4 regions of the Bacillus aquiflavi genome follow, and region 3 is predicted to be linked to each of the others. Evidence: riboswitches for the same ligand, from Rfam matches in the RefSeq annotation. Region 3 holds a riboswitch; each other region holds the start of a gene.

Region 1 (8,123 bases), 790 kb from region 3:
GAAAAAAGGGCCGCCGAAGAAAAACCGACTATCATGTCCATGAGCAGGATAAGGACTTCTATAAGGATACATATGGCTACCTCCTTTTAATTCTATATGTTCCTCATTACTTAATATGCAGTTGTACCGTATTTCGGTTGGGCTAAAGCTGCCTGCCTAATATTTTGAAAAAAACAAAAAACGTTTGGACAATTCGGAACGGTATTCATATATTATTTTAAAATAATCATAGCATCAAGAAATGATACGATTTTATATCTTTATGCATCTGAATGAAATCCGGAAATAACTAAATTGACGAATACTTGATTAAAAATAATAATCCCAAAACCTAGAATTGCCAACCATGCAGTTTTTTCTCCTTCCCATCCCTTCCCTACTCTTAAATGCAATAATGCTGCATAAAATAAAAAGGTGATAAACGACCAAACTTCTTTTGGATCCCAACCCCAAAACCGACTCCAAGCTATTTGCGCCCAAATCATTGCAAATACTAAACCACCGAGAGCAAATAAAGGAAATCCGATAATTACGGCTCTATGTGTGATTTTATCCATCAACGAAATATTTACTTTTTGAGTAAACGGATTTAGTAATGAAATCACTTTATTTTTCCTTATAAACCGGATAAGTATATAAATGATCGCTAGAAAATACATGATGAGTTCAAAAAAAAATGTTTGTTTACTTTTTTGCTGAGGGTTAACTGTTTTTAATAAAAAGATGAGCCCTGTAATAAAGGAGATGGATAAGACTGCACTAGCAAAAGAAACTGTAATTACATGTATTGTTAACCATTTACTTTGTAAAGCTAATCTTAACAATTAAAACCAATCTATGACATTTTGGTGACGATAAATCACTTAAATTGCCACTATTATTTTTAAAAAATTTGAATAGAAATAAACGCTGAAGTTAAAAAACTTTTCATTTAAACGTATTCTTATGTTATATTGAAATTACAACTGAATATCGTGTAAAATTTGGTGCTCTCACAAACTTTTTGTGAAGAGCTTAAAAGGGAAGTCGGTGCGAATCCGACGCTGTCCCGCAACTGTTAATGGGAACGATTTCTCATAAACCACTGTTACGATTGTAATGGGAAGGGAGAAAGAGTGATGATCATGAGCCAGGAGACCTGCCAAGTTTAGTACACACCAGTTAACCTACGAGGATAGGAGGTGTTATGTGTGACTATGAATAGTATTCACCCTATTCGTATGATCACTGTACGACAAGCGAAAAAAAGGAAACATTTCAGGATAATGAAGAAATATAACATGGTACAACCTGTATGTAAATCCTTATCTATTTTTCGCTGTCTACAGTTGAACTATGTACATCATAAAGTCTAAATAACATCTTTTTAAATCTTTTAAAAAGGTGTTTTTTTATTGACGAAGAAAGGGTGAGATAGGTGACGATTGTTCCTGATTACGTGATCGAATTAAAATCGATTGTAATGCTTTCACAATTAGATGATAAAAGTGTGAATTTAATGAACTATGTAAACCGGTTAGAGAAATCAATTATGACTGATGACAATAAAACAATGGACAAGAAAGTTGAGTTAGACCGGCTTCATTTTGCATACAAACTCGTTTTAGATGAATTATTAGTTTTTAAAAAATAGAGTAATACAATTGAGAGAATGCTTTAACTGAATATAACAGCTATAAAGCATTCTCGATATTTTAATGGCTATTGTTTCGAATGGACTCATCTCTTTCTAAGACTGAGGTCTCACAGGTTATGAGCCTAAAGTTAAAAATAGCCTAAGAAATAAAATTGAAAAGGAGATTAAAAATGAAATTTACAAGTACAATTATTGGCTATCCATATATCGGAGAAAATCGTGAATGGAAAAAAACCGTAGAAGCGTATTGGGCAAAGACATTATCAGAGAAGCAGTTTGAAAAGTCAATGAAGGCGCTGCGTCTCGCAAATATCCAAAAACAAATAGATGCTAACGTCGACGTTGTAACAGTTGGGGATTTTACTTTTTATGATCGTGTATTAGATGTTGCAGTTATGTTCGGGATGGTGCCGAAACGTTTCAATTGGGATGGTGGAACCATTCATTTAGAAACATATTATTCAATAGCTCGTGGAAATGAGCAAGCGCTCGCTAGTGAAATGACGAAATGGTTTAATACGAACTATCACTATATCGTACCTGAATATGATGGATCAAACTTACGTCTCTACGAAAACATTCCACTTAAAGCTTATATAGAAGCGAGAGATGAATTGGGTATTTTAGGAAAACCTACGATGATTGGCCCCGTTACTTTTTATAAGTTAACAAAAGTAATGGAAAACATAAATAAGCAAACTTATCTATTTCAGTTGATTGATTTATATACACAAATATTGAATGCATTAGTCGCTGAAGGTGTTAAATGGATTCAATTTGAAGAACCTATTTTCACTACTTCGATTTCAGAAAAAGATATGCAGCAAGCCAAAGAGGTGTACAAACAACTTTCAAAAGCTGTTCCCCAAGCACAAATTCTATTACAAACTTATTTTGAAGCAGTAGAACATTATGAGACAGTCATCAGTTTACCTGTTGCAGGAATCGGATTAGATTTTGTCCATGGTTTTCAAGAAAACATTACTAATCTGAAAAGATGGGGCTTCCCTAAAGAAAAGATATTAGTAGCAGGAGTTATTAATGGGCGTAATATTTGGTGTACACCATTGAAAAGACAATTTGATTTTCTTACCGAGCTTAAAAGCCTTATTAGCTCGGAAAACTTATGGATACAACCATCCTGCAGCTTAATGCATGTTCCAGTAACGGTTGCTTCAGAATCCAAATTATCAGAGGAATTTAAAAATAATCTTGCTTTTGCTGATGAAAAATTACAAGAACTAAATTTTTTAAAAAACGCTCTACGTGAAGGCAGTGATTATTACAAAGATATTTTTAAACAAAATATAGATAACATCGCTAATTTAAATCATAGCCGCGATAGACAGCTTATTACTGTACATGAAGCTATACAACAAATAACTGAAAAAGACTTTAGCAGAAAGAAGCCGCATAAAATTAGAAAAGAGCTACAGCAAGAAATATTACAGTTACCATTGTTTCCAACAACAACAATTGGCAGCCTCCCGCAAACAGAAGAAGTCAAGAAAACAAGAGCTGAAATGAGAAAAGGCAAAATTTCTCGTGAGGACTACCGTACATTTATTCAATCAGAAATCAAAAAATGGATTGATTATCAAGAGAAGCTTGGCCTCGATGTATATGTCCATGGTGAATTCGAACGGACAGATATGGTGGAGTATTTTGGAGAAAAATTAAAGGGATTTGCATTTACTGAAAAAGCGTGGGTTGTTTCATATGGTTCTAGATGTGTAAAACCACCAATTATTTATGGTGATGTACAATGGATTGAGCCTATGACGATAGCTGAAACTGTTTATGCACAATCGTTAACAACAAAACCTGTAAAAGGGATGTTAACAGGGCCGAATACAATGTTAAATTGGTCTTTCGTACGAGATGATATCCCGAAAAAAGAAGTTGCCTACCAAATTGCCCTAGCAATTAGGAAGGAAGTACAAACACTTGAAAGAGAAGGCATTCAAATTATTCAAGTAGACGAGCCGGCATTAAGAGAAGGGCTGCCGCTAAAAGTCAACAAACAAACCTCTTATCTAGAATGGGCAATAAATGCCTTTAAGCTGGCAACATCGGAAGTAGCCGATGTAACACAAATTCATACCCATATGTACTACTGTGAATTCAATGATTTTATCGAACCAATTCGTGCATTAGATACTGATGTCATTTCAATTGAAACATCTAAAAGTCACGGAGAAATCATTGAAGCATTCAAAAATAACGATTACGAAAATGATATCGGACTAGGTGTATATGATATTCATAGTCCGCGGATTCCACAATTAAATGAAATGCAAGCAATCATTGATGAAAGCTTAAAAGTACTTGCAATAGAGCAATGTTGGATTAATCCCGATTGCGGCCTGAAAACAAGAAAAACAGCTGAAACTTTGGCTGCGCTCGAGAGAATGGTGGATACTGCTAAAATAATGAGGGAACGTTATAAGCAAGAAGTTTTGAATATGATTAACTAAGTTCAAAATTTGGTGGGAGATTCCCCCATCTCCCACCAAAACTTCTGACAAACACCCGTATTCATCATTACTTACACTTCGTTGTAAGCTCATGAACCTCCGCCTCGTTGAACGCCTTGACTAACAATCGTTTTCACCCAATCTAAGGAAATCAATTCAAATAAAACAATCTCAGTGAGAGACTCTTTAATCCCTCACTAATTAATATTTATACAAATCGGAATTTAATCTTTAATTGGCTCAAACCGTTCTACAAATAATGCTAAAGTTCTTGTCATGACACCTGTAGCTCCGGCTGTACCAAGGTCATAATCTTTATTTGTTGTTGCTGTTCCTGCGATATCAAGATGAACCCAGGGAGTATCCTCGGCAAATTCACCTACAAATGCTCCGCCCATAATTGCATGACCTTCGCGCCCAGGCGAGTTATTTAAATCTGCAATCTTACTATTTCTTACTCTTTCCTTGTCTTTTTCAAATAAAGGTAAACGCCACATAGGTTCATCTACTTCATAAGATGCTTCCAGTACTTGTTCAAACATAGCCTCATTATTTGTCAATACTCCAGTTGTATCTGCACCAAGAGCAACAATGACCCCGCCTGTTAAAGTTGCCACATCAACAAGATAATTTGCACCGTGATGCTTTGCATATGTTACTGCATCTGCTAAAGCAAGCCGCCCTTCAGCATCAGTATTTAATACTTCAATTGTTTTCCCGCTCAATGAAGAGATGACATCATCCGGTTTAAAGGCTGACCCGCTAACCATATTATCCGTAGCCGGAATAACCGCAACAACATTTTGATTAGGTCTTAACTCTCCGATAATTTCCATAGCGCCAAGAACGGCTGCAGCACCGCCCATGTCAGTTTTCATACCAACAATTCCATCCTTCGGCTTTAAGGAGTATCCTCCTGTATCAAAAGTCACTCCTTTCCCGACGAGTCCAATTACGTCTTTCCATTCATCCTTACCTTGATATTTTAAAACGATCATCTTTGGCGGTTGGACAGACCCTTGATTTACCGCTAAAATCGCCCCCATTCCAAGCTTAAGCATATCTTCTTTTTCCAGAATTTCGACTTCAAAGTCATATTTTTCCGCTAATTGTTGAGCATAGTTTGCCATATCTGTTGCGGTTAGCATATTACCTGGAAGATTGACAAGATTACGTGCTGAGTTTACTGCTTTTCCGTAAGTATAGCCAACTGTTAAAACTTCCTGAACTTCTGATTGATCAAAAGCTTCACAGTAAACAGTCATCTGTTTAACTTTTTTCTCAGGCTTATTCGGCTTTTGTTTGTAACCTTCAAATTGATAAGTCGCCATAGCAAAAGACTCACTTATTCCATAAGCAACATCTAAAACATCTACTTTCTCGCTGACAAAGGAATCAAGTAAAATAGACACATCCTCTAAGTTTGCCGCTTTTACTTCTTTAAATGTCTTACCGAGCGCTTCTTTCAGCTTATTCAATGATACTTTCTTTTTATGTCCTAAACCAACAATATAAAGCCGCTTTGCACCAATTTGACCAAAAGTATGTATCATCGTGATGCTTTTATTTTTTGCCGAAATATCCTCTGATTTAACAAGTTCTGTTAGTTTCCCACCAAATTGCTCATCAACTTTACGAAGGACACCATCAAATTTAATTGGCTGGTCGTAAAGTCCGATAATAAGGCACGAATGCTCCCTATGAAAATTTAGTTCTTTTGTCACAGTAAACAAAACCTTCACCTCCAACATAATAATGTTATTATAACAAAAAATAGCTTTTTATTTCGACTAACTAACGATCTTCTAAATAAAGAAAAAAACGAGGAAGTTTAGGCAGAATATGAACCTCTTCGAATGGGACGCGATCAACTTGCTGTGGCATCATACTTTGACATTGTTCAATAAATTCATAAACTTTCTCTAAATCTATCCCCCAATGAAACGGACGGTATTGCTGTAAATATTCATGGGCCACGCTCATCATTAAACGAGCTCCTTTTATATTGCCGTACTCATAATGATAAATTGCTACACTCATTTGTAATAATCCTTTTAAAAACAGATTATTTTTATCAGTCATCCATATTTCCTCAAGAAGATCATGGCAAGTATAGTAATCACCTTCATTAAATTTTACAAAGAACTCATAATATTCTATTGGATAATCATTCAATTCCCTTTCACCTTTTCGTAAGTAAGTCTTAAAAAGAGACTATTTGTTTAAAATGATTATTGCATAGTTAAGCAAATTAACAAAACTTTAATTTTTCATTCATTATTTATGTCATATGATTATCTTACAGTTAGTTAACCTTGATTAAAAAAAATGGTACACTGTATATAACAAAAGGGTGGTTAAAATATGGAGTTATTCACAAATTTCCCATTATGGGCATCGTTAACTGCAATTTTCTTTGCTCAGTTTGTAAAAGTCCCTATTCATTTCTTAACTGCTAGAAAAGTGGATTGGAAACTTCTTTTTAGTACGGGCGGAATGCCAAGTTCCCATTCTGCCGCTGTAACAGCACTTGTAACAGGAGTAGCACTTGAAGAGGGATTGAATTCTACCATCTTTGCTGTTTCAACTGTCTTTGCCATCATCGTCATGTTTGATGCAACTGGAGTTAGAAGACATGCCGGCGAACAAGCAACTGTTTTAAACAGACTTGTAGCTGATTTTAATAAATTTGTCGAAGAAGCAAAAATTTGGCAGCAAAAACCCGCTCAAGAAAAGCGTCGTGAATTGAAAAAACTTCTTGGACATCAGCCAATCGAAGTCTTTTTTGGCGGATTATCTGGAATACTACTTACTTTGCTGCTCCATTATTTAATTAAAATGTAGGTGACTGTCGATGAAAGTTATTTCTATTTGTCCAAGCAATACGGAAGTAATCGCCTATTTAGGATTAGCTGATCAATTGATCGCTGTTGATGATCATTCAGATTGGCCTCCCGAAATCATCGGACTTCCAAGGGTTGGTCCCGATCTCTCCATTAATATGGATTTAGTTGAACAATTAAAACCCGATATAGTACTCGCTTCATTAAGCGTTCCTGGAATGGAAAAAAATATTGCTGAACTAGAAAAGCGTAATATCCCTCACATTATTTTAAATCCACAAAGTTTAGCGGACATAGAAAATGACTTATTAGTTGTAAGTGAGGTACTTGATTTACCGGAAAAAGGAAAGGAAGTTGCACGCTCTTTTCGTGAACAATTTGCGGAATTAAAAGCTAAAAGTGAGGAAGCAGTTTATAAACCTTCTTTATATTGGGAATGGTGGCCAAAGCCTGTCTTTACTCCCGGTAAAGTGAACTGGCTGACCGAGCTAAGTGAAGCAGTGGGTGCATATAATATCTTTCATGATATTAATTTAGCAAATATTCAAACCGATTGGGAAGAAGTATACAAACGAAATCCAGATTATATTTGTCTTGCTTGGGTAGGAGTACGGAGACAAAAAGTGAATCCGAAAATTGTTTTTAAAAGACCTTCTTGGTCTAATCTTGAAGCATTAAAGAAAGAGCATATATTTGTCCTTGAAGAAGAGCTTTTTTGCCGCCCTTCTCCCCGTCTTCTTGAAGGCGCGAAAAAATTAGCAAAGCTTATTCATCCTGATTTATTTAAATAACATTTATGTAGGCAAAACAAAAAAGAAGCAAAGACGGTGAGCTTATCGTAAAAGAAAATGCCCAAAAGACTGGGTGAAAACGCTTCTCGGCCAAGGCTCTGTACCAGATAAAAGCAACAGGCGTTCATAAAGTGCGTTTGTCAACAGTCTGAAGATGCAATCCTTTTTGCTTCTTTTTTAACATAATATTAGACTCTTGAATAATCAAAAAACGAATAAAGTTCATATCTCTTTTTTCAAATTATTCTTTCTCAGTTTTCATAAACTGTTGCCGAAAGACCTGCATTGTTTCATTTTCATTCAAAGCAACAAGTTCTTCTTCTGTCAATTTCCCATTACCCATCTCAATTACATAAACATCTATTTGCTTTTTCCC
Region 2 (8,123 bases), 1.9 Mb from region 3:
GTCACTGGTGTCACGTTATGGAGCGTGAATCGTTTGAGGATGAAGCTGTCGCTAAGCTCATTAATGAACGATTTGTTTCGATAAAAGTAGATCGGGAAGAGCGACCTGATATTGATTCTGTTTATATGAATGTTTGCCAAATGTTAACAGGTCAAGGCGGCTGGCCGTTAAATGTATTTTTGACGCCGGATTTAAAGCCATTTTATGCCGGGACGTATTTTCCGAAGGAAAGCCGTTACGGTCGTCCCGGTATTGTTGATGCCATTACACAATTGTCTGATAAGTATCATCATGAGCGTGAGCGAATTGACTCTGTTGCCGGGCAAATTACCGAATCATTACAGCAAGCGGCAAAACGGACGGGAACGAAAAAGCTTTCAGCACGTATTCTTCATAAAACATATGAGCAGCTTTCAAATAGCTTTGACAGTATATACGGTGGTTTTGGGGGAGCACCAAAATTTCCGATTCCTCATCATTTAATGTACTTGCTACGTTACTATAAGTGGACAGACGCTGAGCTTGCGCTTAAAATGGTCGAGAAAACACTTGATAGCATGGCAAATGGGGGAATTTATGATCATGTCGGCTTCGGTTTTGCCCGCTATTCGACAGATCAAATGTGGTTAGTTCCTCATTTTGAAAAAATGCTATATGATAACGCTCTTCTTCTATATGTTTATAGTGAAGCGTATCAAGTAACGAAAAAAGATACATATGAAAAAATAGTTGCGGAAATCATTCAATTTATTAAAAAAGAAATGACTGATCAGCACACGGCTTTTTATTCAGCACTTGATGCAGATAGTGAAGGAATAGAAGGGAAATATTACGTTTGGTCAAAACAAGAAGTCATCTCAATACTTGGCGAACAGCTCGGTCCGTATTATTGTGATCTGTATGATATAACGGAGAATGGGAATTTTGAAGGAAAAAACATTCCCAATTTGATACATACGAATGTACTTAGCGTGTCAGAAAAATACGGCTTTACAGTTGAAGAAGGAAAACAGCAACTTGAAAAAGCGCGACAGCGGTTGTTTGAGGAACGTTCAAAGCGAGCACGACCTCATCTTGATGATAAAGTGTTAACTTCCTGGAACGCACTGATGATTGCTGGACTTACGAAAGCGGCCAAAGTATTTAACAAGGAAGAATATCGTCAGCTGGCAGAAAAAGCTTTTTCTTTTATCGAAAATACGATGTTCCGACATGACCGTTTAATGGCACGATATCGTGAGGGAGAAGTAAAGTATGAAGCATATTTAGATGATTACGCTTTCCTTCTTTGGGCGGCTATTGAACTGTATGAATTAACTTTTGAAGTTCACTATTTACAAACAGCACTTCGGTTAGCGGAACGAATGAAAGATTCCTTCTGGGATGATGAGAAAGGCGGTTTCTTTTTTACGAGTAAAGAGGCAAAGGCTGTTCTTGTGAGGGAAAAACAAATTGCCGACGGGGCTCTTCCATCAGGAAATAGTGTTGCGGCCGTTCAGCTTATTAAGCTATCTCATTTAACGGGAGAGATGAAATGGCGCGAAATGACGGAGAAAATGCTGACGACGTTTGAACAAGATGTATCAAGCTATGGAGCAAGCTTCACTTATTTTCTCCAAAGTATATTACTAATGGAAATGGGGCTAAAAGAAGTTGTTATTCTTGGAAATAATCCGGACGTCATGGAAATGCTGACAACAGTGAGAAAACAATTTTTACCAGAGACGATCGTCTTAAATACAGATGATCCAAAGCGTTTGGAGCATGTATCTCCATTTGCGGGTCAATATGAGAAGATTGCAGAGACAACGATTTATATTTGTGAAAATTTTGCCTGTCAACAGCCGTTAACAGATATTAATAAAGCGCTTGAAGTGATCATTGAAACGCCGAATCAGAATGCTTGATAAGTTTTTCAAAAAAATTTGTCAATTGAGGCGGAAGTAACTAGAGCGACGAATGCAAGTGAGAGATCAACAATCCAAAGCCCGTTGCGACAACGGGCTTTCTTTCATTATTTACTACAAATCATCAAAACCATTATCAACATTATTCACTTTTACATATTGCCGTGATTTTTGCTCGAAAAAGTCTGATTTTCCTAAATCGACTTCTTCATAAGCGATAATCCAGCGCAGCGGATTTGTCCGATACCCTTCAAATGGACGGTTAAAGCCGAGTTGATTACAGCGAACGTTAGCATAAAATTTTACATAGTCTTCAACATCCTGCAAAATGATGCCGGGGATTTTATTCCCAATAATATACCGCGCCCATTCGATTTCTAATTCAGCTGCTTTAACAAACGTTTCTTCAAAAAAATTTGCTAATTCTTTCGTATTGTATTGTGGATATTGAACAAGCACTTCTTTAAAAATTTTCACGAACAAGTCAACATGAATTTGTTCATCTCGATTAATATAGTTAATCATCGTACTCGTTGCGACCATTTTTTGATTTCGTGCAAGATGATAAAAAAAGGCGAATCCAGAATAAAAAAATAATCCTTCGAGCACAACATCAAATACGATCGATTTTAAGAAGTTTTCGACTGTTGAATGTTCAGTGAAATGTTTATAACCGTTTGTAACAAAATCATTTCGTTTTTGTAAAATTGGTTCAGTCCGCCAAAATTTAAACACTTCGTCTTGTTTTTGTTTTGACACAAGACTTGATAAGACGTACGAGTAGGAATGATTATGGATTACTTCTTGCTGTGCTAGTATAATCATTAATGCAGATATACTTGAATCTGTTAAATAATCCGCAACTTTGCCGGCATAATCTGTTTGAATGCTATCAAGCATTGCAAGCAAACCGATCGTCTTTAAAAACGTCTCTTGTTCGTGAGCTGTTAATGTAGGAAATTGCTTCATATCTTGAGACATGTTAATTTCAAATGGCGTCCAAAAGTTTGCTAACATTTTTTTGTATTTAGGATAAGCCCATTTATATTGGACATCATCCCAATTTAAAATATTTGAACATTCCCCATTAATAATGGCTGTCGCTCTATTTGGAGCTGTTTTGTTTGTGATGGGTCTTTTAATTACTTTTTCAGTCATGATTCATTCTCCTTTTCACTTTTAACTAGAACACGAATCGCAATCTTCAATTTCCGATGAAGTGGAACGTAAGTAATAGGTTGATTTTAAACCGCTTTCCCAAGCATCGAGATGGAGGGCTAGCAATTCTTTCGCCTTGATCGTGTTTTGGATATATAAATTAAAGGAAATTGCCTGATCAATATGGCGCTGGCGTTTCGCATTTTGCATTATGCTCCAATGCTGGTCAATTAAATGGGCCGATTTATAGTACCAAGTCGTATATTCTGATAAATCAGGCGCAGTGACTGGAAGCTTATAATCTTTTTTCTCCTCTGAATAAAACTTTTTAAAAATCGGATCAATACTCGGAGTGCTGCCTGCAATTAGCGCTGTTGAAGCATTTGGGGCAACAGCCATTAAATAACCGTTGCGAATTCCATTTTCGCTCACCTTTTCCTTCAGCTTGTCCCAAGGAAGAGTAGAGTGATGACTACAATAATTTCGTTTTGTAAAATAATCTCCTGTACTCCAATCAGAGCCTTTAAAAACTGGGTATGCGCCTTTTTCAATTGCAAGCTCCATACTTGCTTCAATCGTGTAGTGGGCAATTTGCTCATAAAGAGTGTCGGCGTAACTAACTGCCTCATCACTTTCCCATTTTATATTCTTCTTTGCGAGAAGATGGTGCCACCCGAACGTTCCAAGTCCAATTGCACGGTATTTTTGATTTGTAAGCTTTGCTTGTAAAACAGGAATATCATTTTGATCGATTACATTATCAAGCATGCGAACTTGAATCGGAATGAGACGTTTTAACACGTCATCTTGAACCGCTTTTGCTAGATTAATAGACGAGAGATTACAAACGACAAAATCTCCAGGCTGCTTTTCAACAATGATTTTTCCGTCTTTCACAACTTGTTTACATACATTTGTTTCACTTTGGTTTTGGGCGATTTCTGTACAAAGGTTCGTACAGTAAATCATTCCGAGATGATGGTTAGGATTTTTTCTATTCGCTTCATCTCGATAAAACATAAACGGAGAACCTGTTTCAAGCTGGCTTCTCATGATTCTCTTCATGACTTCGATTGCCGGGACGGTCTCTTTTGAAAGAAGTGGATGTTTGGCACATTGGAAATACTTTTCACGGAATGAACCTTCACCGCGTTTTTCATCATAGAAATCCTCTAATGAAAATCCGAGTACAGACCGAACTTCATGCGGGTCAAATAAATGCCAATCGCCACGCTTTTCAACTTGCTCCATAAATAAATCTGGAATACATATCCCAGTAAATAAATCGTGAGTTCGATAACGTTCATCTCCGTTATTCAACTTAGCATCAAGGAACGAGAAAATATCTTTATGCCATACATCCAAATAAACACTAATCGCTCCTTTCCGCTGTCCTAGCTGATCAACGCTAACAGCTGTATTATTTAATAATTTCATCCATGGGATCACACCTGAGGACGCTCCTTTAAAGCCTTTAATGTCACTACCGCGGCTCCGTATTTTTCCTAAATAAACGCCGATCCCGCCGCCGTTTTTTGATAAATTTGCAATGTCTGTGTTGGTGTCATATATACTTTGCAAACTATCATCAATCGTATCGATGAAGCAGCTTGAAAGCTGTCCCCAACGCTTACCTGCATTCGTTAATGTCGGAGTTGCAACTGTCATATAAAGATGGCTAAGAGCCCAATACGCTTCACGGACGAAATGAAGTCGCTTCTCTTTTTCTTCATGCATCATTAACGTCATTGCAATCACCATAAAACGTTCTTGTGGAAGCTCATAAATATGCCCGCGTCGATCTTTAGCTAAATAGCGGTCAGAAAGCATGCGAATACCGATATAGGTGAATAATTCATCTTTCTTCGGATCAATTTCCTCTCCTAAAGCATCAATTTCTGCTTTATCATAATTTTCTAAGAGGGAAGGGGAATAAATTTCTTTCTCTGTTAAAATTGAAATTAATTCAAAAAAAGAACCGTAAGTTGACGACGTTGAATTCCGATTTGTTTTCGCTTCTTCATACAAGTGCAACAGCCAAATTCGTGCTGCAACAAATGTCCAATCGGGCTCCTGTTCGCTCATATTTGCCACGCACTCAAGAACAAGAAGATGACAAAACTCATCCATATTTTCTCTGTTTACTTGTTCCCAAATGATTTCCGCTCGTTCCTTTAATGAAGTAATGTTTAAATGTGGAAAGCTTTGTTGAACAGAATCAAGCTCTTTCATCCAAGTAATAAAAGCTTCATCGATTGGAGCTTTTACAGTCATAAAGAAAACCTCCTAAAATATATATTCATAGTCATTGAAAATAAAAAAATCCGCTCGGGTCAGAGCGGATCAAACGATAGTAAAAAAGACATCAATTCAAATTTGTACTATCGTTTCATCTTCTCAATCCCCGAAGAATCGAAACTTAAAACAAGCTTTGGCAGGTCTCCTGGCTTGTGCATCGTTCTACTTTAAGACCTTCCCATACATTCCTTTGAAAGCATGTACAGTGGATTTCTTATTTCGTCCGCACTTACAGTTGCGGGGACAGCTCCGGAATTTCACCGGATTCCCTATTAAGTCACGAATGACACCAACTCTTGTCAGTTTTCAATATATAGTATTAAATTTTAATTTCAAATCAATATATTGTGTATTTTATCATACTTCAGTAAAAAGACAATGAAGCTTTGCAAAAAATAAAACAAAGATAATGTTGTTAAAATAGGGATTTTTTATAAAAGGACAACAATGATGAGATTTCATCACATTTTTAACTTAAATTAGGAAATATTAATGAAGACCATTTGTAGTTAGGAAGGTGTAGTAAAAATGCCCTATTTTCAATATAATAAAATAAATATTTTTTTTGATGATAAAGGTACAGGAATTCCGCTCGTATTTATTCATCCTCCTGGAATGGGCCGAAAAGTATTTTATCATCAATACTCTCTCAGTAAACATTTTCGGATTTTAACTCCCGATTTAAGCGGTCATGGAGACACTTCCGGTGCTTTAGAACATGTAACGATGAAAAATTTCGCCTCCGAGATTCGGGCGTTATTAGATCATTTATCAATTGCTAAAGCAGTCATTTGTGGTTATTCTTCTGGAGGATGTGTCGCCCAAGAATTTGCTCTTTCTTATCAAGACCGCACTTTAGGGCTAATTTTGGCGGGCGGATTTCCAGAAATAAGATCAGCTGTATTACGGTATGAGCATCAAATCGGAATGTATTTTATAAAAAACTTTCCAAGTGCTATTAAATTTGCAATTGCCGCTGCTCATACATTAGAGCCGAATTTACGCAATATGTTAAAAGAGCATATGGATCAAGCGAACCGAAAAGTATGGTTTGATTTTTATAATCGTTCATTGCACTTTTCATGCGTGGACAGACTGCCTCAATTAAAAATCCCTTTACTATTAATTTATGGCGCAAAAGATTTCACAAACCAGCATATTCGAGCTTATCGGAGAGTGACTTCATTTCAAGCTGCTTTTATTAAAAAAGCACACCACCAATTGCCCTTTAAAAATTGGCAGCTATTTAACCAAATCATTACTGGGTTTGTTGTTGACCATTTTTCAACAGATGAGCAATCATAATCGGAATTTTCACCCCCTGCCTCAAAGTCAGGAAAAAGAATGATGACCAATAGTGCGGGGGATTCCTCTTTAAATTCAAGTCAACAATAATACCTTCTTAAATGAAATAATCAGGAAATAAAATTGCTTATTAATCAACAAAATATCAGATTAACAAATTACGTCAAAAAACTTAACACAACCCCTCTTCGGTTTAGGTCTTGGCAGTCGGCCTATACATTTGATCGATCGTTCGCAGGGAACAGAGTATATAAACAGTAGTGTTGGATGGCCCCTTGCAGAAGAAGTAACGATTAATTATAATCCTTCAGCTGAATAATAAAGATCAAGTAGAGTCTTTATTATGATGGGGTATTAAGATCTATATTAAATAGCAAAAGGCCTAATGGAATATCATCTGCATTAGGCCTCTTGTTCAGGACGGATCGCTTTAAAGGAAAGAATCGCGGCTAAGACGCATAAACCGCTTAATCCCCAAAATATCCATTTTTCCTGTCCTTTCATGAGCAAAGCAATAACAGGTGGTCCAGCTGCAACTCCGATAAATCTCATTGAACTATAAATCGAGGTAATCGTTCCCCGTTGGTCTTTCGCTATACCTTGTGTAATCATCGCATCAAGACACGGAAGGGCTACGCCAATTCCGACTCCGCTAATAAAGAACATAATAATTAAATACCAAAGCTTATCTGAAAGACCTATTAGTGCAATAGAGCTACCTAGTAATAAAATCCCGCCAAATGTAACCCATTTCATTAAAACTTTATTTTCTTTAATCAATTTTCCTGCCGTAAATGATGCGATACATAATGCCCCGAGTGGAATTGCTAATAATAGCCCTTTTTTGACATCCTTCACTTTATAAGTTTCCTCTAAAATTCCAGATAAATAAAAAAGAACACCAAATAATACGAACATAAGAATCCCGCCAATGATAAAAATAGCGGTAATCCATCTTCCATTATCAGCAAAAATCTGCCTAATTTTCTGAATAAACCTTTTAAACGGCAGAACGTCTTCTTCCTTTTTCTTTGGATTTTTTACTAAAAAAAGCATTAATAATATTGAAATAACGCAAAAAACAGGAATTGCAAAAAACGGAAGAAACCAAATGATCCCTGCTAAAAGCGCTCCTAAAATCGGACTTAATACTTTTCCCATTGTATTAGATGTTTCAATGACTCCAAGCATACTGCTTACATCTGAATCTCTTCGAAACATGTCACCGACAAGGGGAAGGACAATGGGGGCGGCGCCGGCAGCTCCAATTCCTTGCAGCATTCTGCCTAGCAAAATGACTAAATAGGCATTTTCCATTTTCCACGCTGCAAATCCAGAAATAAGTCCGCCAATTCCAGCAATAAAAAGGCTTGGAATAATCACCTTTTTTCTGCCAATCCGATCTGATAAATAACCAGCTAACGGTATTAAAAAAATGGCAACGACAGAATAAAC
Region 3 (8,123 bases):
AAACTGTGGAGTTAATAGATAGCTTACCACCACTGGATATTATTGAGTAAACGTATCCCTGTTAGAAATTCTAGCAGGGATAAAGTTTTATTCATAATCAGATATACAAGGGGAGTATGAGTATGAATATTAAGGAATTTGTGAATAAATATACTAATCATCCTGTATTATTTGTTGGAACGGGATTTAGTTTAAGGTATATAAAAGAAACTTTTACTTGGGATGAACTATTGGCTCATGCAGCTTTTGAATTAAAAGGAAATGATAATTATTACTTAGATTTAAAGTATAAAAATCAAGTTGAGGGAAAATATAATTATCCTATGATTGCAACAGCCATCGAAAAACAATTTGATGAAACTTTAATGGTGGATTGTGAAAGTAAGTTTGAAGAATTAAATGCAGAATTTTATGATAATATGAGAGAACATAAAAATGTTAGTCGATTCAAATTATATATATCTAGATTGCTATCAAATTATGAATTAAAAGAACAACAACAAAAAGAGATTTTAGAGTTAAAAAAAATTCGTAAAAATATCGGATCTATAATTACTACAAATTATGATACATTTGTGGAAGATATATTTGAGTTTAATACATTAATTGGAAATGAAATATTATTAAGTAATCCGTATGGGTCAGTTTATAAAATTCATGGTTGTGTAAATCAGCCTGAAAAAATAATAATTAATAATGATGACTATATTAAATTTAATGAGCGATATGAATTAATTAGAGCCCAACTTTTATCATTGTTTATACACAATCCTATAATTTTTTTAGGTTATAGTGTAAGTGACGATAACATAAAGCAAATTTTAAAAACAATATTTACTTATGTAAATCCAAATACTAATGAAGCAGAGAAGATTAGAAGTAACTTTTTACTTGTGGAATATGAAGAAGGCTCAAATAATATTAAAATAACGGATCACGACATTGATATAGATGGCTTTCCTACAATTAGAATAAACAAATTGAAAACTGACAATTTTTTAGAGTTGTATGAGGAACTTTCCAGATTATATTTACCAGTGTCAGCGATGGATATTAGAAAGGTACAAAATGTAGTTAAAGATATATATACGGGACAAGGAGGTATAAAAGTCAGTATTACAGAAGATATAGAAACTTTGAAAAATGGGGAAAAAGTACTTGCTATTGGCTCTTTAAAAACCATTAAATATGAATATCATACAACTTCAGAAATAATGGAAAAATACTTTAAAATAATTGATGAATCGAATCATCAGTTATTAGAGTTGATAGATAAACATAAGATACAAAGCAACCAATACTTTCCTATATATGGTTTTAGTAAGATTCAACCTAAATTAAAGAATATCGATAAATTAAAAACAATCCAAAACTCAAAGGTTGAAAATGTTTTTAAAGGAGTTACTGACATTGGAAATGAACATGGAACTATAGATGAAATTTTGAGTGATGGAAAAATCTCGAATAGCAAAGAGATCTTGGCTATAGCATTTGGAATAATGAAAGACAGAATAGAGTTGGAAGATGCTGAACATTTTTTAAGGAATTTTAGAGATAAGAAAACAACTAATTATCGAAAGTTATTATGTATTTATGATTATAAAAGATATTCTTCAGAAGAAAATGATTTATAGCTTAGGTGGTTCAAATTGGTTCAAGTCAAATCATTTTTAATGAAATTTAATCAGGGATTATCCATTTTAGAACATAACAAACATTGATATAAAGGGATTTCTATGTTCTAGAAATCCCTAAAAGATGTCGAAATATTTTTCAAAACGTTAATATCATTGGTATATCAACGTTTACAGCCTCTTTCCGAGAGAATCGGGAAGGGGTTTTTTCATGTTGTGAATCCGATTGAATAACCCTTTGTATTAAAAATCAACGTAATTTATTACTTTCTTCTGAAACAATATTTTCAATTCACTAAAGCATTTTATATCTAGAGTTCATTTTTAGACGCAGTACATTATTGCTTGTTTAGATGTACTTACATAATTATATTGTGTGGTTTTTTAATATTTGGTTTGTTAAATTCATGATAATGTAAGTGATATAATAAATTTAATATTTAGAAAATAACTGTATGATTAGAAATTGAAATATGTAATAACAACTATGTGTAAATAAAAAACTAGTAACTATTGTCAGTGATATGGATAGGTGAGATAAGTGGGGAATGTAGAGGTAGTGACATGGGTTTTTACAGAGAAAGAAATAAAAAGAATTAACAATGCGGAATCATATGTAAATTATCCAGTAGTGTATATTTTGAATAATGCTAAAGAAGCTTATATTGGTGAGACTGTTTTCTTTAAGAGACGAATGCGAGCACATATAAAAGATAACGTCCGGAAAAAATTAGATAAGATGCATTTAATTAAGCATGAAAAATTCAATCAATCCGCAACGTTTCATTTAGAAACAAAGCTTATTAACTATTTTTTAGGTGATGAAAAATATACACTTCAAAATAAAAGTAAGACTGCAAGTGATCTTACGCACAATTATTATGATAAACCATTTTATGATAAACTAGTGTTTAATGAGCTGTGGGAAAAATTATATAAGAATGGAATTGTAAACAATTCACAGCATGTTATTGAAAACAAAGATATATTTAAAATATCGCCATTCAAAGAACTATCGTTGGAACAATTAGATTTGAAGGAAAAAGTAATCCAGTTTTGTGAGCAACGAGTTCAGTCGGCAAGCAATGTAGAGTATGGCAGTTTGTTTTTAATTGAAGGTGAAGCAGGTGTTGGAAAGAGTGTCGTATTAAGTTCGATTTTTAACACGATACAAGAATATAAGACGGAGGCTTCTTCTCCTTTATATAAAACAGAGAATTACTTAGTTGTGAACCATGAAGAGATGTATAAAACATATAAAGGGATAGCAGCTCAGCTAAAGCATTTGAGGATTAAAGATTTCGATAAGCCAACACCTTTAATTAATCGATTACAAAAACAGGGCAAAAAAGTAGACATTATTTTAGTAGACGAAGCTCATTTGTTGTTAACACGACAGGATAAATATAATAATTTTTATTTAGATAATCATTTGGAAGAGCTATTGAAGTTAGCGAAAGTGGTTGTCATTGTTTACGATCGAGACCAAGTCTTAAAGTTAAAAAGTTTATGGGAAGAGAAAACGTTGGAAAATCTAATTGGGAAGAGTTCCTATTATGAACGTTATGAGCTAACGAACCAGTTTCGAATGCACGCAAATGATGAAATATTAGAGTGGATTAATAGTTTTAAGCAAAAGCGTGTACTGCCAATACCACAAGGGAGTACATATGAATTAAAAGTTTTTGAATCATTAAAGGATATGCACGAAGCAATAATCCGGAAAGATACTCGATACGGATTAAGCCGTGTAGTGTCAACGTTCGACTATGTTCACAAAAAGGATGGAGAGGTTTACTACGTTACGGAAGATCAAGGAGAATATCAAATTCCATGGAATATTACAGACAGGAATTCTACTTGGGCAGAGAAAGAAACAACCGTTAGCGAAGCAGGCTCCATTTATACAGTACAAGGGTTTGATTTGAATTATGTAGGGGTCATTCTAGGACCTTCTGTTACTTACGATAGGAAAAAGGAACAGTTAGTCATCAAAACAGAGTTATATAAAGATATAGGTGCATATACAGGTACTGATGGAATTGGTGATGTTGAGAGGGCTAAGGAAAGAATTATATTAAACTCAATCAATATTCTAATGAAGCGTGGCATAAAAGGTTTATTTATCTATGCAAGTGATAATTCGTTAAGAAAAAAGCTGTTACAATCTTAACAGAGAAGGTGAAGATATGGGTGATCTGCGATATGGTTGTGAAATTTAGAGATGAAAGAGATTGGCGCCAATTTCATAATCCAAAAGACCTAGCACTTTCTTTGTCTTTAGAGGCTAGTGAATTGTTAGAACTTTTCCAATGGAAAACGAGTGAAGAAGCGCTAGAACATCATCTTGAAAGTATGAAAGATGAATTAGCAGATATATTGATCTACGCCTTGTTATTTTCCGAGGAAACAGGTATTGATGTATATAAAGCTGTTAAGGAAAAACTTCAAAAAAATAATTATAATTATCCTGTAGAAAAAGCGTATGGGAACAAAACAAAATATACAGAATTTAAATAATTTTATTCTTGAATGATTGTTAGTAGATTCTAACGCTTTCAATGTATTTAACTTTAAGTACACAGTTAAGTTGTTCTGTATTAGGTAACGTCTCTAACCTATTTTAAATAGTTTTTCAACTAGCTTTAGTTATTTTATACATAGGTTGATTATTGGGGTATTTTTCCGTTTCTCGTTTCGAAAAGTTTATACAGTTGTCTGATATCATGTTATATGATAGACAGTTACATAAACGACTTAACTAACGATAAATGGGCAAAATTTTGTTAAACAAAAGCAGGTGAAAAACTACATTTGCAATTCGTGTTCATGGATAAAAATACTGTTTATTCAGAAAAAGTTGTCATTACAGCAGCAAAAGAACATGACCAAAATCAGCTTAAAGTACTGGCAGATGCTAAAGAAGCCATGTATGTGTTTGATCGTGGCTATGTGTGGACTATGAACGATTTGATCGGGTGTTACCTAACCCTTTACCTATTTGTCTGAGCAATAAGCAATCCGTTTAACCACTTTACAGTTTTCTATCATTACTTTATAATTTTATACATTAATAGAAAATAGAATAAAAGCAGTAGGTGCCCTTAGGGGAGAATAGGGAATGAAGTGAAAATCTTCAGCGGTCCCGCCACTGTAAAGGGGAGTTTTATTAGAAATGCCACTGGAATCATTCTGGGAAGGTTAATAAAACAATGACCCTAAGCCAGGAGACCTGCCTATTCGCTTGATGTTATCAGATAATGGAAAAGTCTGTAGTTTATTTGCTCTTGAAATAAACTGCAGACTTTTATTTTTTATAAAAAGGAGAGAGAGAAATGCAATTATTGCAAAAAACGATTCATAAGATTGAAAAATTGGATGAAGAGATGATGGCTAAGGCAAGGGAAAGAATGGACAGCTTGATAAAGCCTCCTAAAAGTCTAGGTAAGCTGGAGGATATTGCTATCCAGTTAGTTGGAATTACAAGGAATTTTAATCCCATCATTGACCAAAAAGCAGTCATTGTAATGGCGGCTGATCATGGTGTTTATGAAGAAGGGATTTCCAGTAACCCTCAAGCGGTAACATTAGCACAAACTTTGTTGTTTCCAAAAGGATTAACTGGTGTGTGTGCTTTAAGTAGGGTTTCTGGAGCGGATGTAGTTGCAATAGATATTGGTGTAAAAGGGGAAATCCCAGATGATGCCGGAGTGATCAAAAGGAAAATAAAAAATGGTACTGAAAATATGGCAAAAGGTCCTGCCATGACGAGGGAAGAGGCTATCAAATCGATAGAGGTTGGGATTGAAATAGTTAATCAAGAAACAAAAAAAGGTATCAACTTGCTTGGCACGGGTGAAATGGGTATTGGCAACACTACTGCAAGTACAGCAATTTTGTCTGTTTTAGGGAATTGTGACCCTTTAGAAATTACCGGCAGGGGAGCTGGAGTTGGTAAAGGTGGAATTAAACATAAAGTAGAGGTAATCAGGAAAGCCATTGAGATCAACAAGCCAAACCCGGCTGATGGGATAGATGTTCTTGCCAAGGTAGGAGGGCTAGAAATCGGCGGCATGGCAGGTGTGATGCTTGGAGCTGCGGCGAATCAAATTCCAGTGGTGGTTGACGGCTATATTTCAACAGTGGCTGCCATTATTGCAGCGTCTATTGAACCTAAAGCGAAGGAATATTTCATCGTCTCCCATGCCTCTGCAGAACCAGGTGGACGAATGGCAAGTGAACTACTGGGGATTGAACCGATGTTAAGAATGGATATGTGCCTTGGGGAAGGATCTGGAGCAGCTTTAGCATTCCCGATTGTTGAGGGTGCAGTCAGCGTGATAAAACATATGGCTACTTTTGCTGAGGTTGGGATGAAAATTTAGTTGAGGTTTCAGAGGGTTATAGCGAAAAAATGGGAAATTATTGTCAATTATTTATTTCAATGCATAATTTTGATTTCTTAAAATATTTAAAGAGGTTGTCTAAGCCTAATGAAAAAAAGATATTAATCACTTTTTAATAAAAAAAAGAATGAAAGCATGAGCAGAAAAGGAAACTGTTATGACAATGCATGTATTGAATCGTTCAACAGTATCTTAAAGAAAGAGCTTATTTATTTAACCAAATATACAAAGTGAGAACAGGCAAAAAAATCTATGAATATATCAAAATATTCTTTAACTCAAAAAGAATTCCTTCAGCCAATGGGTATTTATTGCCCTCTGAATATGAACGGATGTACTATCGCGAGATTGCAAGTTAAACACTAGACATTAATTTCCTCATCATTTAAGTACAGAAAAGATCTATCTCTGTATTTGAATGATGAGGTCACCAAGCGAAAGCGCGGTAGAGAGAAAAATAAAGGACTCTTGATCATCCTTAGAACAGTACTGGCTGCAACGATGAGAATGATGACGAATAGATCCTTTATGTGACTGTTTGCGCGACTGACTTGTTCTGTTCCATCATCATTTTGGGCTGTACTTCTTTTGAAATCTTCATCAAATTTTTTTCTACTCATGCGGACACCTCATATTATTAGTTATTTCTATCATAAAGTAAACTGTGTCTACTTTTGAGTCTAACATCATGAAAATAAATTGGAGGACAGCCAAGAACTGTCATACGCATTGTCGAAAAGGAATTAAAGGGTGGAAAGTCTCTGTATTTTTATTGCTTTTTTCTGCACTTTTCTATCGCAAAATACAAGGGGCTTATTATCAAATTATTTTATAAGCTATTCTAATACGCTTGAATAAGCGTCATGTGATAATAGTTCCTGATTAAGTTCTATTCGATGGAATCGATTTGAAATAGTTTGGAAGTCTATGGATATTTCTTTTTTCAACTATGAGCGGCTTGTTACGATATTTATCTATAGAGTTATTCATCTATATTTCCTAGCTTTCCAACATAATCAATTAAAGTATGAAGAAGGATTAGCGGTATAATGGAGTTTAATGCGACTGCAAGCATTCCAAACACAAAGCCAAAAACGGTTGTTCGTATGACACCAGATAAGCCTTGGTAAGTATGGGCAAGGCCGAATAGTATTGACGAACATAATAGAACGAGCCAAATCGACCATTCGGGAAATAATGTCGTAAATGAAAATATTAGAAATCCACGGTAAATCATTTCTTCTGTTATACCCGCTGTCCATGCTACTTGATTCCAAGTGGATTTTTCTCTCTTTGTAACAGGTAGTATTTCTGTAAATGTTATTTGCTCAACTTTTTTTTGCTTCATGAAGATCAACTGATTTTTCACATGATCACTAATGAAGTATCCAATTACGTAATATAAAAGCAATAAAGTATATAATATTACTATTCCTATTACAATATATGTTATGACCGTACCTAATATTTCTGTGTTAATATTCGGCACTGTTATCAGTATATCTTTTAATGTTAGCTTAAAGTTTGCTATTACTATTAAGATCATGAGCGTTGATAACCACAAGCCTATCATCAGAATATGATAATAGCGTAACCTAATTGATGGGTCAGTTATAACACGCATTTTAAATCTTTGATATAACCAATAACCAATCATAGGTTCATATACAAGAATAAAACAAATAAGTCCCCACAAGATGATATTCATTTTATTTTATCTTCCTTTAGCATGTTCTCTATTTTTTCACTTAGCCACTGTTCCTCTTCTTTACTAAATGGTGAAGGAAATAACATTTCATCTAGTTGTATTTCTAATAGCTTAGGGTCTGTTAGTAACCGCTTAAAAAGCTCCCGTGGGACTTGAGAAAAAAGCTCTTCGAGAATGTTATATACTTTGTCATCCGTATACTGTTGCTTATAGGCTACCTTTAAGCGTTTCATAATATCATAATGATTCTTATTACTATTAGATCCATCATAGATCTCGTCCACGATTTGATTCGGCAAATAAGTCTTTAACCTTTGCTTCCTGAGGTTCCATTGTAAGCTATTTTGTATTAAGGCAATAAAAATTGCCGGTTCG
Region 4 (8,123 bases), 190 kb from region 3:
TCCGAAAATGCAGGCTGAACAATTAAGACTCTTTTCTCTTGCAGCATCCGAGCGATAAGGGTAATTAATTCTGCTCCGCCATTTCCGACTAAAATCGACTCCTCGGCTACACCGTCTTTGTTTGCAAGCTTTTGCTTTAATGATATCGTTTTCGGATCAGGATAATCATTGATGGCATCTATCCATTCATGCCAACGCTCGCCAATTATTTTTGGCGGTCCAAATGGATTCGTATTGACACTAAAGTCGATATATTTTTTAGGAAGAGACATATTGAAGCTCTCATATAAGTATTGCGGATTTGATCCATGTGTAGGCCATTGCAAATGTCATTCCTCCTAACAATAAAAACAATAAGAATAATAGTGAAGTGCGTTCTAACAAAGTATTTACTTTTTTAATATGACTTGCTTGTATCGGAACTAGGGGATCACCCATTTTTGCTCTATGCGACACAACACCTTTATACGTATTTTTCCCGCCTAATTGAATACCGAATATAGCCGCTGCAGCGGCTTCAGTCCAACCGCTGTTTGGACTTGGGTGTCGTCTTGCATCGCGAAAAAGAATGGACCAGCCTGTTTTCACCTTTGTTTGTTCATGTTTCATGCTCATTAACATAACAAATCCTGTTAACCTGCTTGGCAGCCAATTGACGAGATCATCAAGACGTGCAGACACCTTGCCAAACTCTTCATATCTTTCATTTCGATAACCGACCATGGAATCACACGTATTAATTACCCGGTACATAACCGCAAGCGGTGCTCCGCCAATTAATCCCCAAAAGAGTGGGGCGGTTATGCCATCACTCGTATTTTCAGCTACTGTTTCAATCGTTGCTCGCGCGATTTCAGCCTCAGTTAAATTTTCTGTATCTCTGCCGACAATATAAGATAATTTTGTTCTCGCTTCATTTAAATTACCATGAGTTAAAGGTTCATACACTTCCATCGCAGCCGTCTTTAAACTTTTTTGGGCAATGGTCGTTGAAATGATCACTGCCTCACCAATTATTCCTGCAACTAAATGAAGCTGATATAACAAACTAACAAACATCGCCGTCGCAGTGACAAACGTCATGAGAACGGCTGTGACCATGAGAAATCCATACAGTCTTCGCTTCTTTCCCTTGTTCAAGCTTTTTTCTAAAAAGGCGATCATCCTTCCCATCCATCGAACTGGATGAGGCCAATGAGGCGGATCACCTATTATTTTATCGATTATGAAAGCGAGCGTAATCGCTGTAAGATGTTGAATGATCATCGTTGTTTCCTTCTTCTATTTTTTTCAACTGCCTCAGTCAAACAGTGGTAAATACTTTGACTAATCAATTTTCCAAGAGGCGTAATTGAACCTGCATATTGCAGCATTTTTCCCCGTTGAGTTGCAGCGATTAATATGCTGTCAGTTGATGTCCCTGTCGCTTGTGATCCAGTAAGCGGATCTTTAATATCCTGCTCCTGCATTACTTTTACTTTCGTTTCAGTCGCGGTCACAATACTTTGAATAAATGCCTCATCTGAAAGATGACCATTAATAAATATCCACATATTAATCGTCCCAGGTATCGCTTGCGATGAGTGTTCCTTACTTCTTGTTACGTCAACCGCATTCGATACTCCTGCGGTCACGACAACAAAAACGGAAAAATCATCTCTTTCAAAAAAGCGGTATGAAACATCTTCTAAAAACACGGCTGTCATCATTGCAACTGTTTCTGAAGGATTTATTTTTTTGGTGCATAAATATTGGCACATTTCTTCATGGTGATGGCGACAATCATAATTTTTATCAACATGACGATTAACGAATGTACTATGCCAGCCTGCTCCAGAGCCAATTACACCAGAAGATATCGTTCGGAGCGGTATTGGGGACATGAGCTGAATGATTTCTTCACTTTTATGAAGAAATCGTTCATCAATGACAATTTCCTCATGGTCCTCTTTTTGCTTATCTGGCATTAAAATCATTTGTGGACGCGGAACTTTCGGATGCGGGTGCTTCTCAACTTTTGTTTGATAAACGGCTCGTATCCGTTCTTCCTTTAAGACTTCATTTGGAAAATGAACGATATTTTTTTCGCCATTTTCCAGTAATAACAATCGATCACAATATAATCCGGCTAAATTTAAATCATGGAAAATTGAGATGACTGTTAAACCTCGTTCACGTGTCCATTTTTTTAATAGGTCTAGTAATTCTTTTTGATATGATAAATCAAGGTGATTTGTCGGCTCGTCTAATAATAAAATTTCTGGCTGCTGTGCAAGTGCTTGCGCTAAAAAAACCCTTTGCCGTTCACCACCTGATAGCTGATGTAAATAATGTGCCTCATATTTATTAATACCTGTCTGTTCCATCACTTCACACACAATCGCTTCGTCTTCTTTAGTCCACGATTGAAACCAACCGCTTTGATGAGCATAACGGCCAAGTGACACCGTTTCTTTTACTGTGTAAGAAAAAGTATCTTGTGTGAGCTGCGGAAGAACTGCAACGAGCTTAGCAAACTCTTTAGGAGAATATGATGTAAGCGGTTTTCCTTTTACAGTAATCGTGCCTTGCTTCGGCTGCAAGATGCCGCTGACCATTTTTAATAATGTTGTTTTACCGCTGCCATTAGGTCCTAAAACTCCAAATAGCTCTCCCTGCTCTACATGAAAGGAAAGATCATGTAACACACTCGCACTTGAATACCCTCCTGTTAAATGTTGTATCGTAAGCATGTTATCCCCTTCTCTCCATTCGTCTTCTTAGCAAAATAATCGCAAAAACTGGAGCACCTATTAAAGAGGTAATCACACCAATCGGCAATTCGATCGGTGAAATAATCATTCTGGCGACTAAATCTGCCAAGATTAAAAAGGCACTGCCCGTTAAAATGGATAACGGTAAAAGATGTTTATGGTCAGGTCCCCATAACAATCTTGTCAAATGAGGGATGACAAGACCAACAAAACCAATCGTCCCTGATACAGCAACAGCTGCCCCAGTTAATACCGAACCTGCCAGTAACACCGTCATCTTCCGCCTACGGACATCTACACCTAAATGTTGCGCCCGTTCTTCTCCAAAAGACATCGCATTCAATTCTTTTCCATTTAACATGAGTAATAAAGAACCGAATATAAAGAAAGGTAAAATAATGCCAACATAATTCCAACCTCGCATCGACACACTTCCTAGAAGCCAGCCAATAATTTGCCGAAGTTCCTCACCTGTTAACGCTATCATTAAAGAGATGAGTGCACCTAAAAAAGAACTAAAAATAATTCCTGTTAAAATAATCGTTTCCACTTTCATCGAACGATCCACTTTCCGCGCAAAAAAGAGCACGGCAAAGATCGTCGCAATGGAAGTAATAATGCTAAAAATCGGCAATGTAAAGCCCTTTAAAAATGGCACAGATAAATGAAAAAATAAAACGATCACCGCGCCGACCGAAGCCCCTGATGAAACACCTAACGTATATGGATCCGCTAATGGGTTACGTAGCAAACCTTGGAAAGCCGCTCCGGCAATTGCGAGAGATGCTCCAACTAAACCAGCTAAAATAACACGAGGCAAGCGAATATTCATGACGATATTTCCATACATCGGATCGAGCATTTCAATTGAACCTATCTGAAACACTTCGAAACCAATGATTTGGAAAATATTCACGATCGGAACAGATACTGTCCCGATCGATATTCCTAATAACACTGCCGTAAAAAGAAACAGCCCTGCCAATGTGTAAGCAAAGATCTCATTACTCTTTAAAAACGTCTGGATAAATCGCTTTTGCAAGCTGCTCTACTCCTTCTGCCAGCCTTGGACCTGAACGATTCACAATATCTGCGTGAACATCAACTACTTGTTGATTTTTCACAGCCGGTACATCTTTCCAGCCTTCACGACTTAATACTTGTTCAGCTGGATTGTCTACATAATATCCATATGTAGTGACAATCACATCTGGATTAAGTTCAATAATTGCCTCTTCAGTTAATTGAACCCATCCTTCTTGTTCTTTTGCCGCATTTTCAGCATTTACAATTTGAATCATTTCATCCATAAAAGTGTTTTTCCCTGGCGTGAAAATTTCCGGGGCAGGAGCCACTTCGATAAAGACTTTTTTCTTGTCCTTAATTTTTGCTGTCTTATCTTTAATCTCGGAAACTTTATCTTTCATGTCTTTAATTATTTTTTCGGCTTCTTCTGTTTCTCCGGTTGCTTTTCCAATCATTTGAATAGACTCATAAACTTTATCAAAATTTTGAGCATCATTTACGACAAGAACTGTAATCCCAGCGTTGCGAAGCTGTTGTAATCCTTCTGCTGACTTTTCTGAATTAGAAGCATGGGCTAGTACTAAGTTAGGCTTTAATGAAATAATCTTTTCAATATTAAAATCCATTCCGCCAATTTTTTCTTTTTCCAAAGCTTCTTCTGGATAATTATCATAATCGTTTACACCAACAATATGATCTCCCAAACCTAAAGCAAATGCGATTTCTGTATTACTTGGCATCAGTGAGATAATTTTTTCTGGCTTTTCTTCAATGACAACCTCATTACCATCACCATCTTTAATCGTAACTGGGAATGAAGCTTCTTCCTTTTGTCCAACATTTGTTTCTTGTTGCTTTTCATTTTGTGACTCTTTCGGCTTTTCCGCGGAGTTACATCCAACTAATAATCCGAATGAGAGTAGTAATACGAATATAAAAGAATAATACTTTTTCAATGCTGTTCCTCCCTATTTTTCCATAGTAAAGACAATTAAAAAACATCTCCCGTCTTGATGGAGATGTTAATCGGAGTCTTTATAAAACATTGTAAAAATAATCATATGCCGACTGACACCTCCCTATCCTCGTAGGTTTTTGGTGCACAAGAAATAGGCAGGTCTCCTGGCTCATGGTCATTGCTTGCCGCACCCTTCCCATACATTTATTAAAAGCACAGTGGGCACATCGCAGCTTGCTACCATTTACAGTGGCGGGACCGCGTTGGATTTTCACCAACTTCCCTTTTAAGTCTTCAATAAAGGAAGACACCTAGCTCTGTGATCATTATGAAATTTTCCGCTTGATCAAATTATACACGAGAATAAAGTTTATGGGGAATATTTTTTATTCATAAAGCTTTAGACTTTAACAACTAGCAGGAGTTTTTATTAAGAACTAACTAGCTTCAGCCCAACACCGCCGCAAATAATCATTCCGATAAACAAAAGGCGCTTCCAACTTTTTGATTCCATAAAAAAAATCATTCCATATAAAACACTCCCTGCAGCCCCAATCGCTGACCAAATAGCATACGCCGTTCCAATCGGAATGTCTATTAAAGACTTTGACAAATAATAAAAACTAATGATTGCCGAAATAATCGATAGAGCTGTATAACGCTTTACTGTAAAGCCTGCAGAATATTTCATAAAAACAACAAATCCAATTTCTCCAAAGCCAGCAACTAATAAGTAGAACCAAGCCACTGTTTTAACACTTCCCTTTAACCTTAGTTTCTTGCTCATCTGAAGATGACATCACTAAACCAATTATGCCGCCGAACAGTAAGGTTAAAAAAAATAACTTTAAAACACCGCCATCTTCATTCAAAAATAAGATCCCGATTAATACTGTGCCTACTGCACCGATTCCAGTGAAAACAGCATACGCCGTCCCCATAGAAATATCACGCATCGCTTGAGAAAATATCCAAAAACTTACAATGATTAACACAATCGTTATAATACTAGGAATTAATCTTGTAAATCCATTTGAAAACTTTAAACCAAACGCCCAGCCAATTTCTGATATTCCTGCAATAAATAAGTAAACCCAAGCAAGACGTTTATTTTTTCGATCCATTGATAAACCCCCCTACAATTGCAATAGACCATCTTTGTAATCTATTATAAGATTAAGCTGTATTGAACTTGTATTTCCTTTCCATCATAGCTGAAAAGACATGTGAAACGATAGTCTCACACAAATGAGTCTAAAACAACAATATTGTTTACCATAGCATAAAAACAATAAAAGGGAGTGGGTAAAAAGATGGACAGTTTTATCCCAATTATTCACGGAAAAAAAGTGACGCTGCGAAGAAAAACTGAAAAGGATTTGCAAACTCTTTGGACATATATTTATGGGACAATGAATCCCGAGTGGAAAAAGTGGGATGCTCCTTATTTTCCGCTTAAACATCTCGATTTTCAGACGTATCGGAAGCAATCATTGCCATTATTAACAGCCATTTATCCACATCGAATGGTCATCGAAGTGGACGGGAAAGTAATTGGGACAGTGAGCTACTATTGGGAAGACGAACTATCTAAATGGCTTGAAGCTGGAATCGTTATTTTCGATTCAGATTATTGGAATGGTGGTTATGGGACAGAGGCACTTGCTTTATGGATCGATTATTTATTTTTAACATTACCAATTGTACGTGCAGGAATAACGACATGGTCAGGAAATACACGGATGATGCGTACCGCAGAAAAAATCGGAATGATGGTTGAAGGAAGAATGCGAAAATGCCGTTACTATAACGGTCAATATTATGACTCGATCCGGATGGGAATATTAAAAGAAGAATGGGAGCAAGAAAAACAGCATCCGCAATCGACGGTTTATCATCTTTTTCATTAAACAAACGTTTGATTCATGTGAAAACTTGCCCCTAAAGGGCAAGTTTCAATGGTGACAAACATCCCATCCCTTTTTAAAAAGTTCGTTTTTGCCTTCATTTTATTTACTGTATATCCGCCATTCCTTCGATTTACGATCAAATACTAGCTTTGCATCACACTCATGATTAGATTCCTGTTCATATACTTCATACATGTCGTCCATGTTGGCAAAATCCCCAATTACCCACATCGGGATTTCAATTCGATTACGATTTTGGAGCGCTTTTTTCAAAGAAATAACCGTTCCTTCTTTAATCATATCCCTCAAAGATAATAATGTATCTTGCTGGATTGTCGGATAGCTTCGCTTTTTTCCAATGCGAAATAAACTTTTCTCAAACTTTAGCTTTCCTACTTTAGAAGGAATCAATCTGCCGAGCATCCAATAAAAATCTTCTAGATGTCGATAATATGTTTTATTAAACCAGCCATCATCATGAGCTAAATATACGTATTGGTTGCCTAACTGACTGTAAAAAGGCGTATGCAAATGCTGCTTTAAATGACCTAAATATAAAAGTTCTGCAATTTCTTGCTGTGTTAATTCATTTAAGCCGTCTTCTTCTTCAAAATCAAGCCAACAAAAGTCACCGTAATCATAGACGTCATCCTTAATTAGCTTTTCTATCCGCTCGCTTGGGACATACTCAAGTAAAGTATGCATATTAAAATCGCCATCATCAAATTGGTGCTTCAATAATAATATATTGCCGAGCGGATTCGGAACTGTTTGAGCAAATTCAAAAAACTCAATTCCATGAGACAAAATATATTGATTATTTTCATTTAAATAGATATATACGAGATCACAAACATCACTATTATGCTTTTTCAATTACGAAACCTCCGAACAAATAAACCGTGGTAAAATAAAATTTCAAGGGAAAATTATTCTTGTATATGAAAGTATTAACGAAATGAAGTCATAACACTAAATAAAACTTTATGTAAATTCACAATTTAATATGAATACTGCCGTCACTTAAATTGACGTTTCATAACTGCTAGAAGTTTCACTTATTGAAAAAAAGACAGCTTCAGACGAAACTGCCTAATAAAGTTATATTAACAAAAAAAACGAAAAATATCTTAAAAAGAGATTCATTTTTATATAAAATGAAACTATTGAAATGATTCATTAATATGATTGTACCAAAAATACATAAAGTTTTAGAGAAAATCGTGGTAAAATAAAATTTTATTTTATCTTGAGCAATACGAATACAATAAATCATTGTGTAGTCTGCTAAATCTGGCAGAAGGGGGCGCTTAACTATGATCAAAAATATGACAGAAGATCAAATCACACTCTACATTATTAAAGCATTAAAAGAAAATAAGCATAAAGAATTTACAACGATTTTGGAAGAATTACAGCCATATGATATTGCCCAAATATATAATGATTTACCAGAAAAACATAAAGCCCGCTTCC

The links. Region 3 has a riboswitch for cobalamin ahead of cobT (nicotinate-nucleotide--dimethylbenzimidazole phosphoribosyltransferase). Riboswitches for the same ligand answer to the same signal wherever they lie in the genome.
Region 1: it holds a riboswitch for cobalamin, as region 3 does, so the genes downstream of both, K6959_RS13805 (hypothetical protein) here and cobT (nicotinate-nucleotide--dimethylbenzimidazole phosphoribosyltransferase) in region 3, are expected to answer to the same signal.
Region 2: it holds a riboswitch for cobalamin, as region 3 does, so the genes downstream of both, K6959_RS08300 (ribonucleoside-diphosphate reductase subunit alpha) here and cobT (nicotinate-nucleotide--dimethylbenzimidazole phosphoribosyltransferase) in region 3, are expected to answer to the same signal.
Region 4: it holds a riboswitch for cobalamin, as region 3 does, so the genes downstream of both, K6959_RS00100 (ABC transporter substrate-binding protein) here and cobT (nicotinate-nucleotide--dimethylbenzimidazole phosphoribosyltransferase) in region 3, are expected to answer to the same signal.

Annotation. Positions count from the first base shown of each region.
Region 1 is NZ_CP082780.1:2,830,941-2,839,063, forward strand. Features, by position in the region: gene K6959_RS13795 (hypothetical protein) at 1-72, opposite strand, end outside; partial or broken gene ccsA (cytochrome c biogenesis protein CcsA) at 261-812, opposite strand; cobalamin riboswitch at 968-1,160, shown strand; gene K6959_RS13805 (hypothetical protein) at 1,418-1,633, shown strand; gene metE (5-methyltetrahydropteroyltriglutamate--homocysteine S-methyltransferase) at 1,807-4,113, shown strand; gene K6959_RS13815 (leucyl aminopeptidase) at 4,338-5,846, opposite strand; gene K6959_RS13820 (DUF309 domain-containing protein) at 5,908-6,288, opposite strand; gene K6959_RS13825 (divergent PAP2 family protein) at 6,478-6,957, shown strand; gene K6959_RS13830 (cobalamin-binding protein) at 6,968-7,747, shown strand; gene K6959_RS13835 (3D domain-containing protein) at 7,989-8,123, opposite strand, start outside.
Region 2 is NZ_CP082780.1:1,742,362-1,750,484, forward strand. Features, by position in the region: gene K6959_RS08290 (thioredoxin domain-containing protein) at 1-1,907, shown strand, start outside; gene K6959_RS08295 (ribonucleotide-diphosphate reductase subunit beta) at 2,022-3,065, opposite strand; gene K6959_RS08300 (ribonucleoside-diphosphate reductase subunit alpha) at 3,087-5,339, opposite strand; cobalamin riboswitch at 5,482-5,672, opposite strand; gene K6959_RS08305 (alpha/beta fold hydrolase) at 5,892-6,668, shown strand; gene K6959_RS08310 (bacillibactin exporter BcbE) at 7,071-8,123, opposite strand, start outside.
Region 3 is NZ_CP082780.1:3,624,679-3,632,801, forward strand. Features, by position in the region: gene K6959_RS17630 (DEAD/DEAH box helicase) at 1-50, shown strand, start outside; gene K6959_RS17635 (SIR2 family protein) at 123-1,634, shown strand; gene K6959_RS17640 (DUF2075 domain-containing protein) at 2,176-3,807, shown strand; gene K6959_RS17645 (nucleotide pyrophosphohydrolase) at 3,840-4,154, shown strand; gene K6959_RS17650 (hypothetical protein) at 4,449-4,643, shown strand; cobalamin riboswitch at 4,714-4,888, shown strand; gene cobT (nicotinate-nucleotide--dimethylbenzimidazole phosphoribosyltransferase) at 4,970-6,019, shown strand; gene K6959_RS17660 (hypothetical protein) at 6,403-6,660, opposite strand; gene K6959_RS17665 (CPBP family intramembrane glutamic endopeptidase) at 7,023-7,748, opposite strand; gene K6959_RS17670 (MerR family transcriptional regulator) at 7,745-8,123, opposite strand, start outside.
Region 4 is NZ_CP082780.1:13,431-21,553, reverse strand. Features, by position in the region: gene cobD (threonine-phosphate decarboxylase CobD) at 1-326, opposite strand, end outside; gene cbiB (adenosylcobinamide-phosphate synthase CbiB) at 283-1,266, opposite strand; gene K6959_RS00110 (adenosylcobinamide amidohydrolase) at 1,263-2,732, opposite strand; gene K6959_RS00105 (FecCD family ABC transporter permease) at 2,734-3,795, opposite strand; gene K6959_RS00100 (ABC transporter substrate-binding protein) at 3,758-4,735, opposite strand; cobalamin riboswitch at 4,874-5,067, opposite strand; gene K6959_RS00095 (DMT family transporter) at 5,168-5,524, opposite strand; gene K6959_RS00090 (DMT family transporter) at 5,490-5,861, opposite strand; gene K6959_RS00085 (GNAT family N-acetyltransferase) at 6,051-6,647, shown strand; gene K6959_RS00080 (hypothetical protein) at 6,747-7,523, opposite strand; gene mgtE (magnesium transporter) at 7,964-8,123, shown strand, end outside.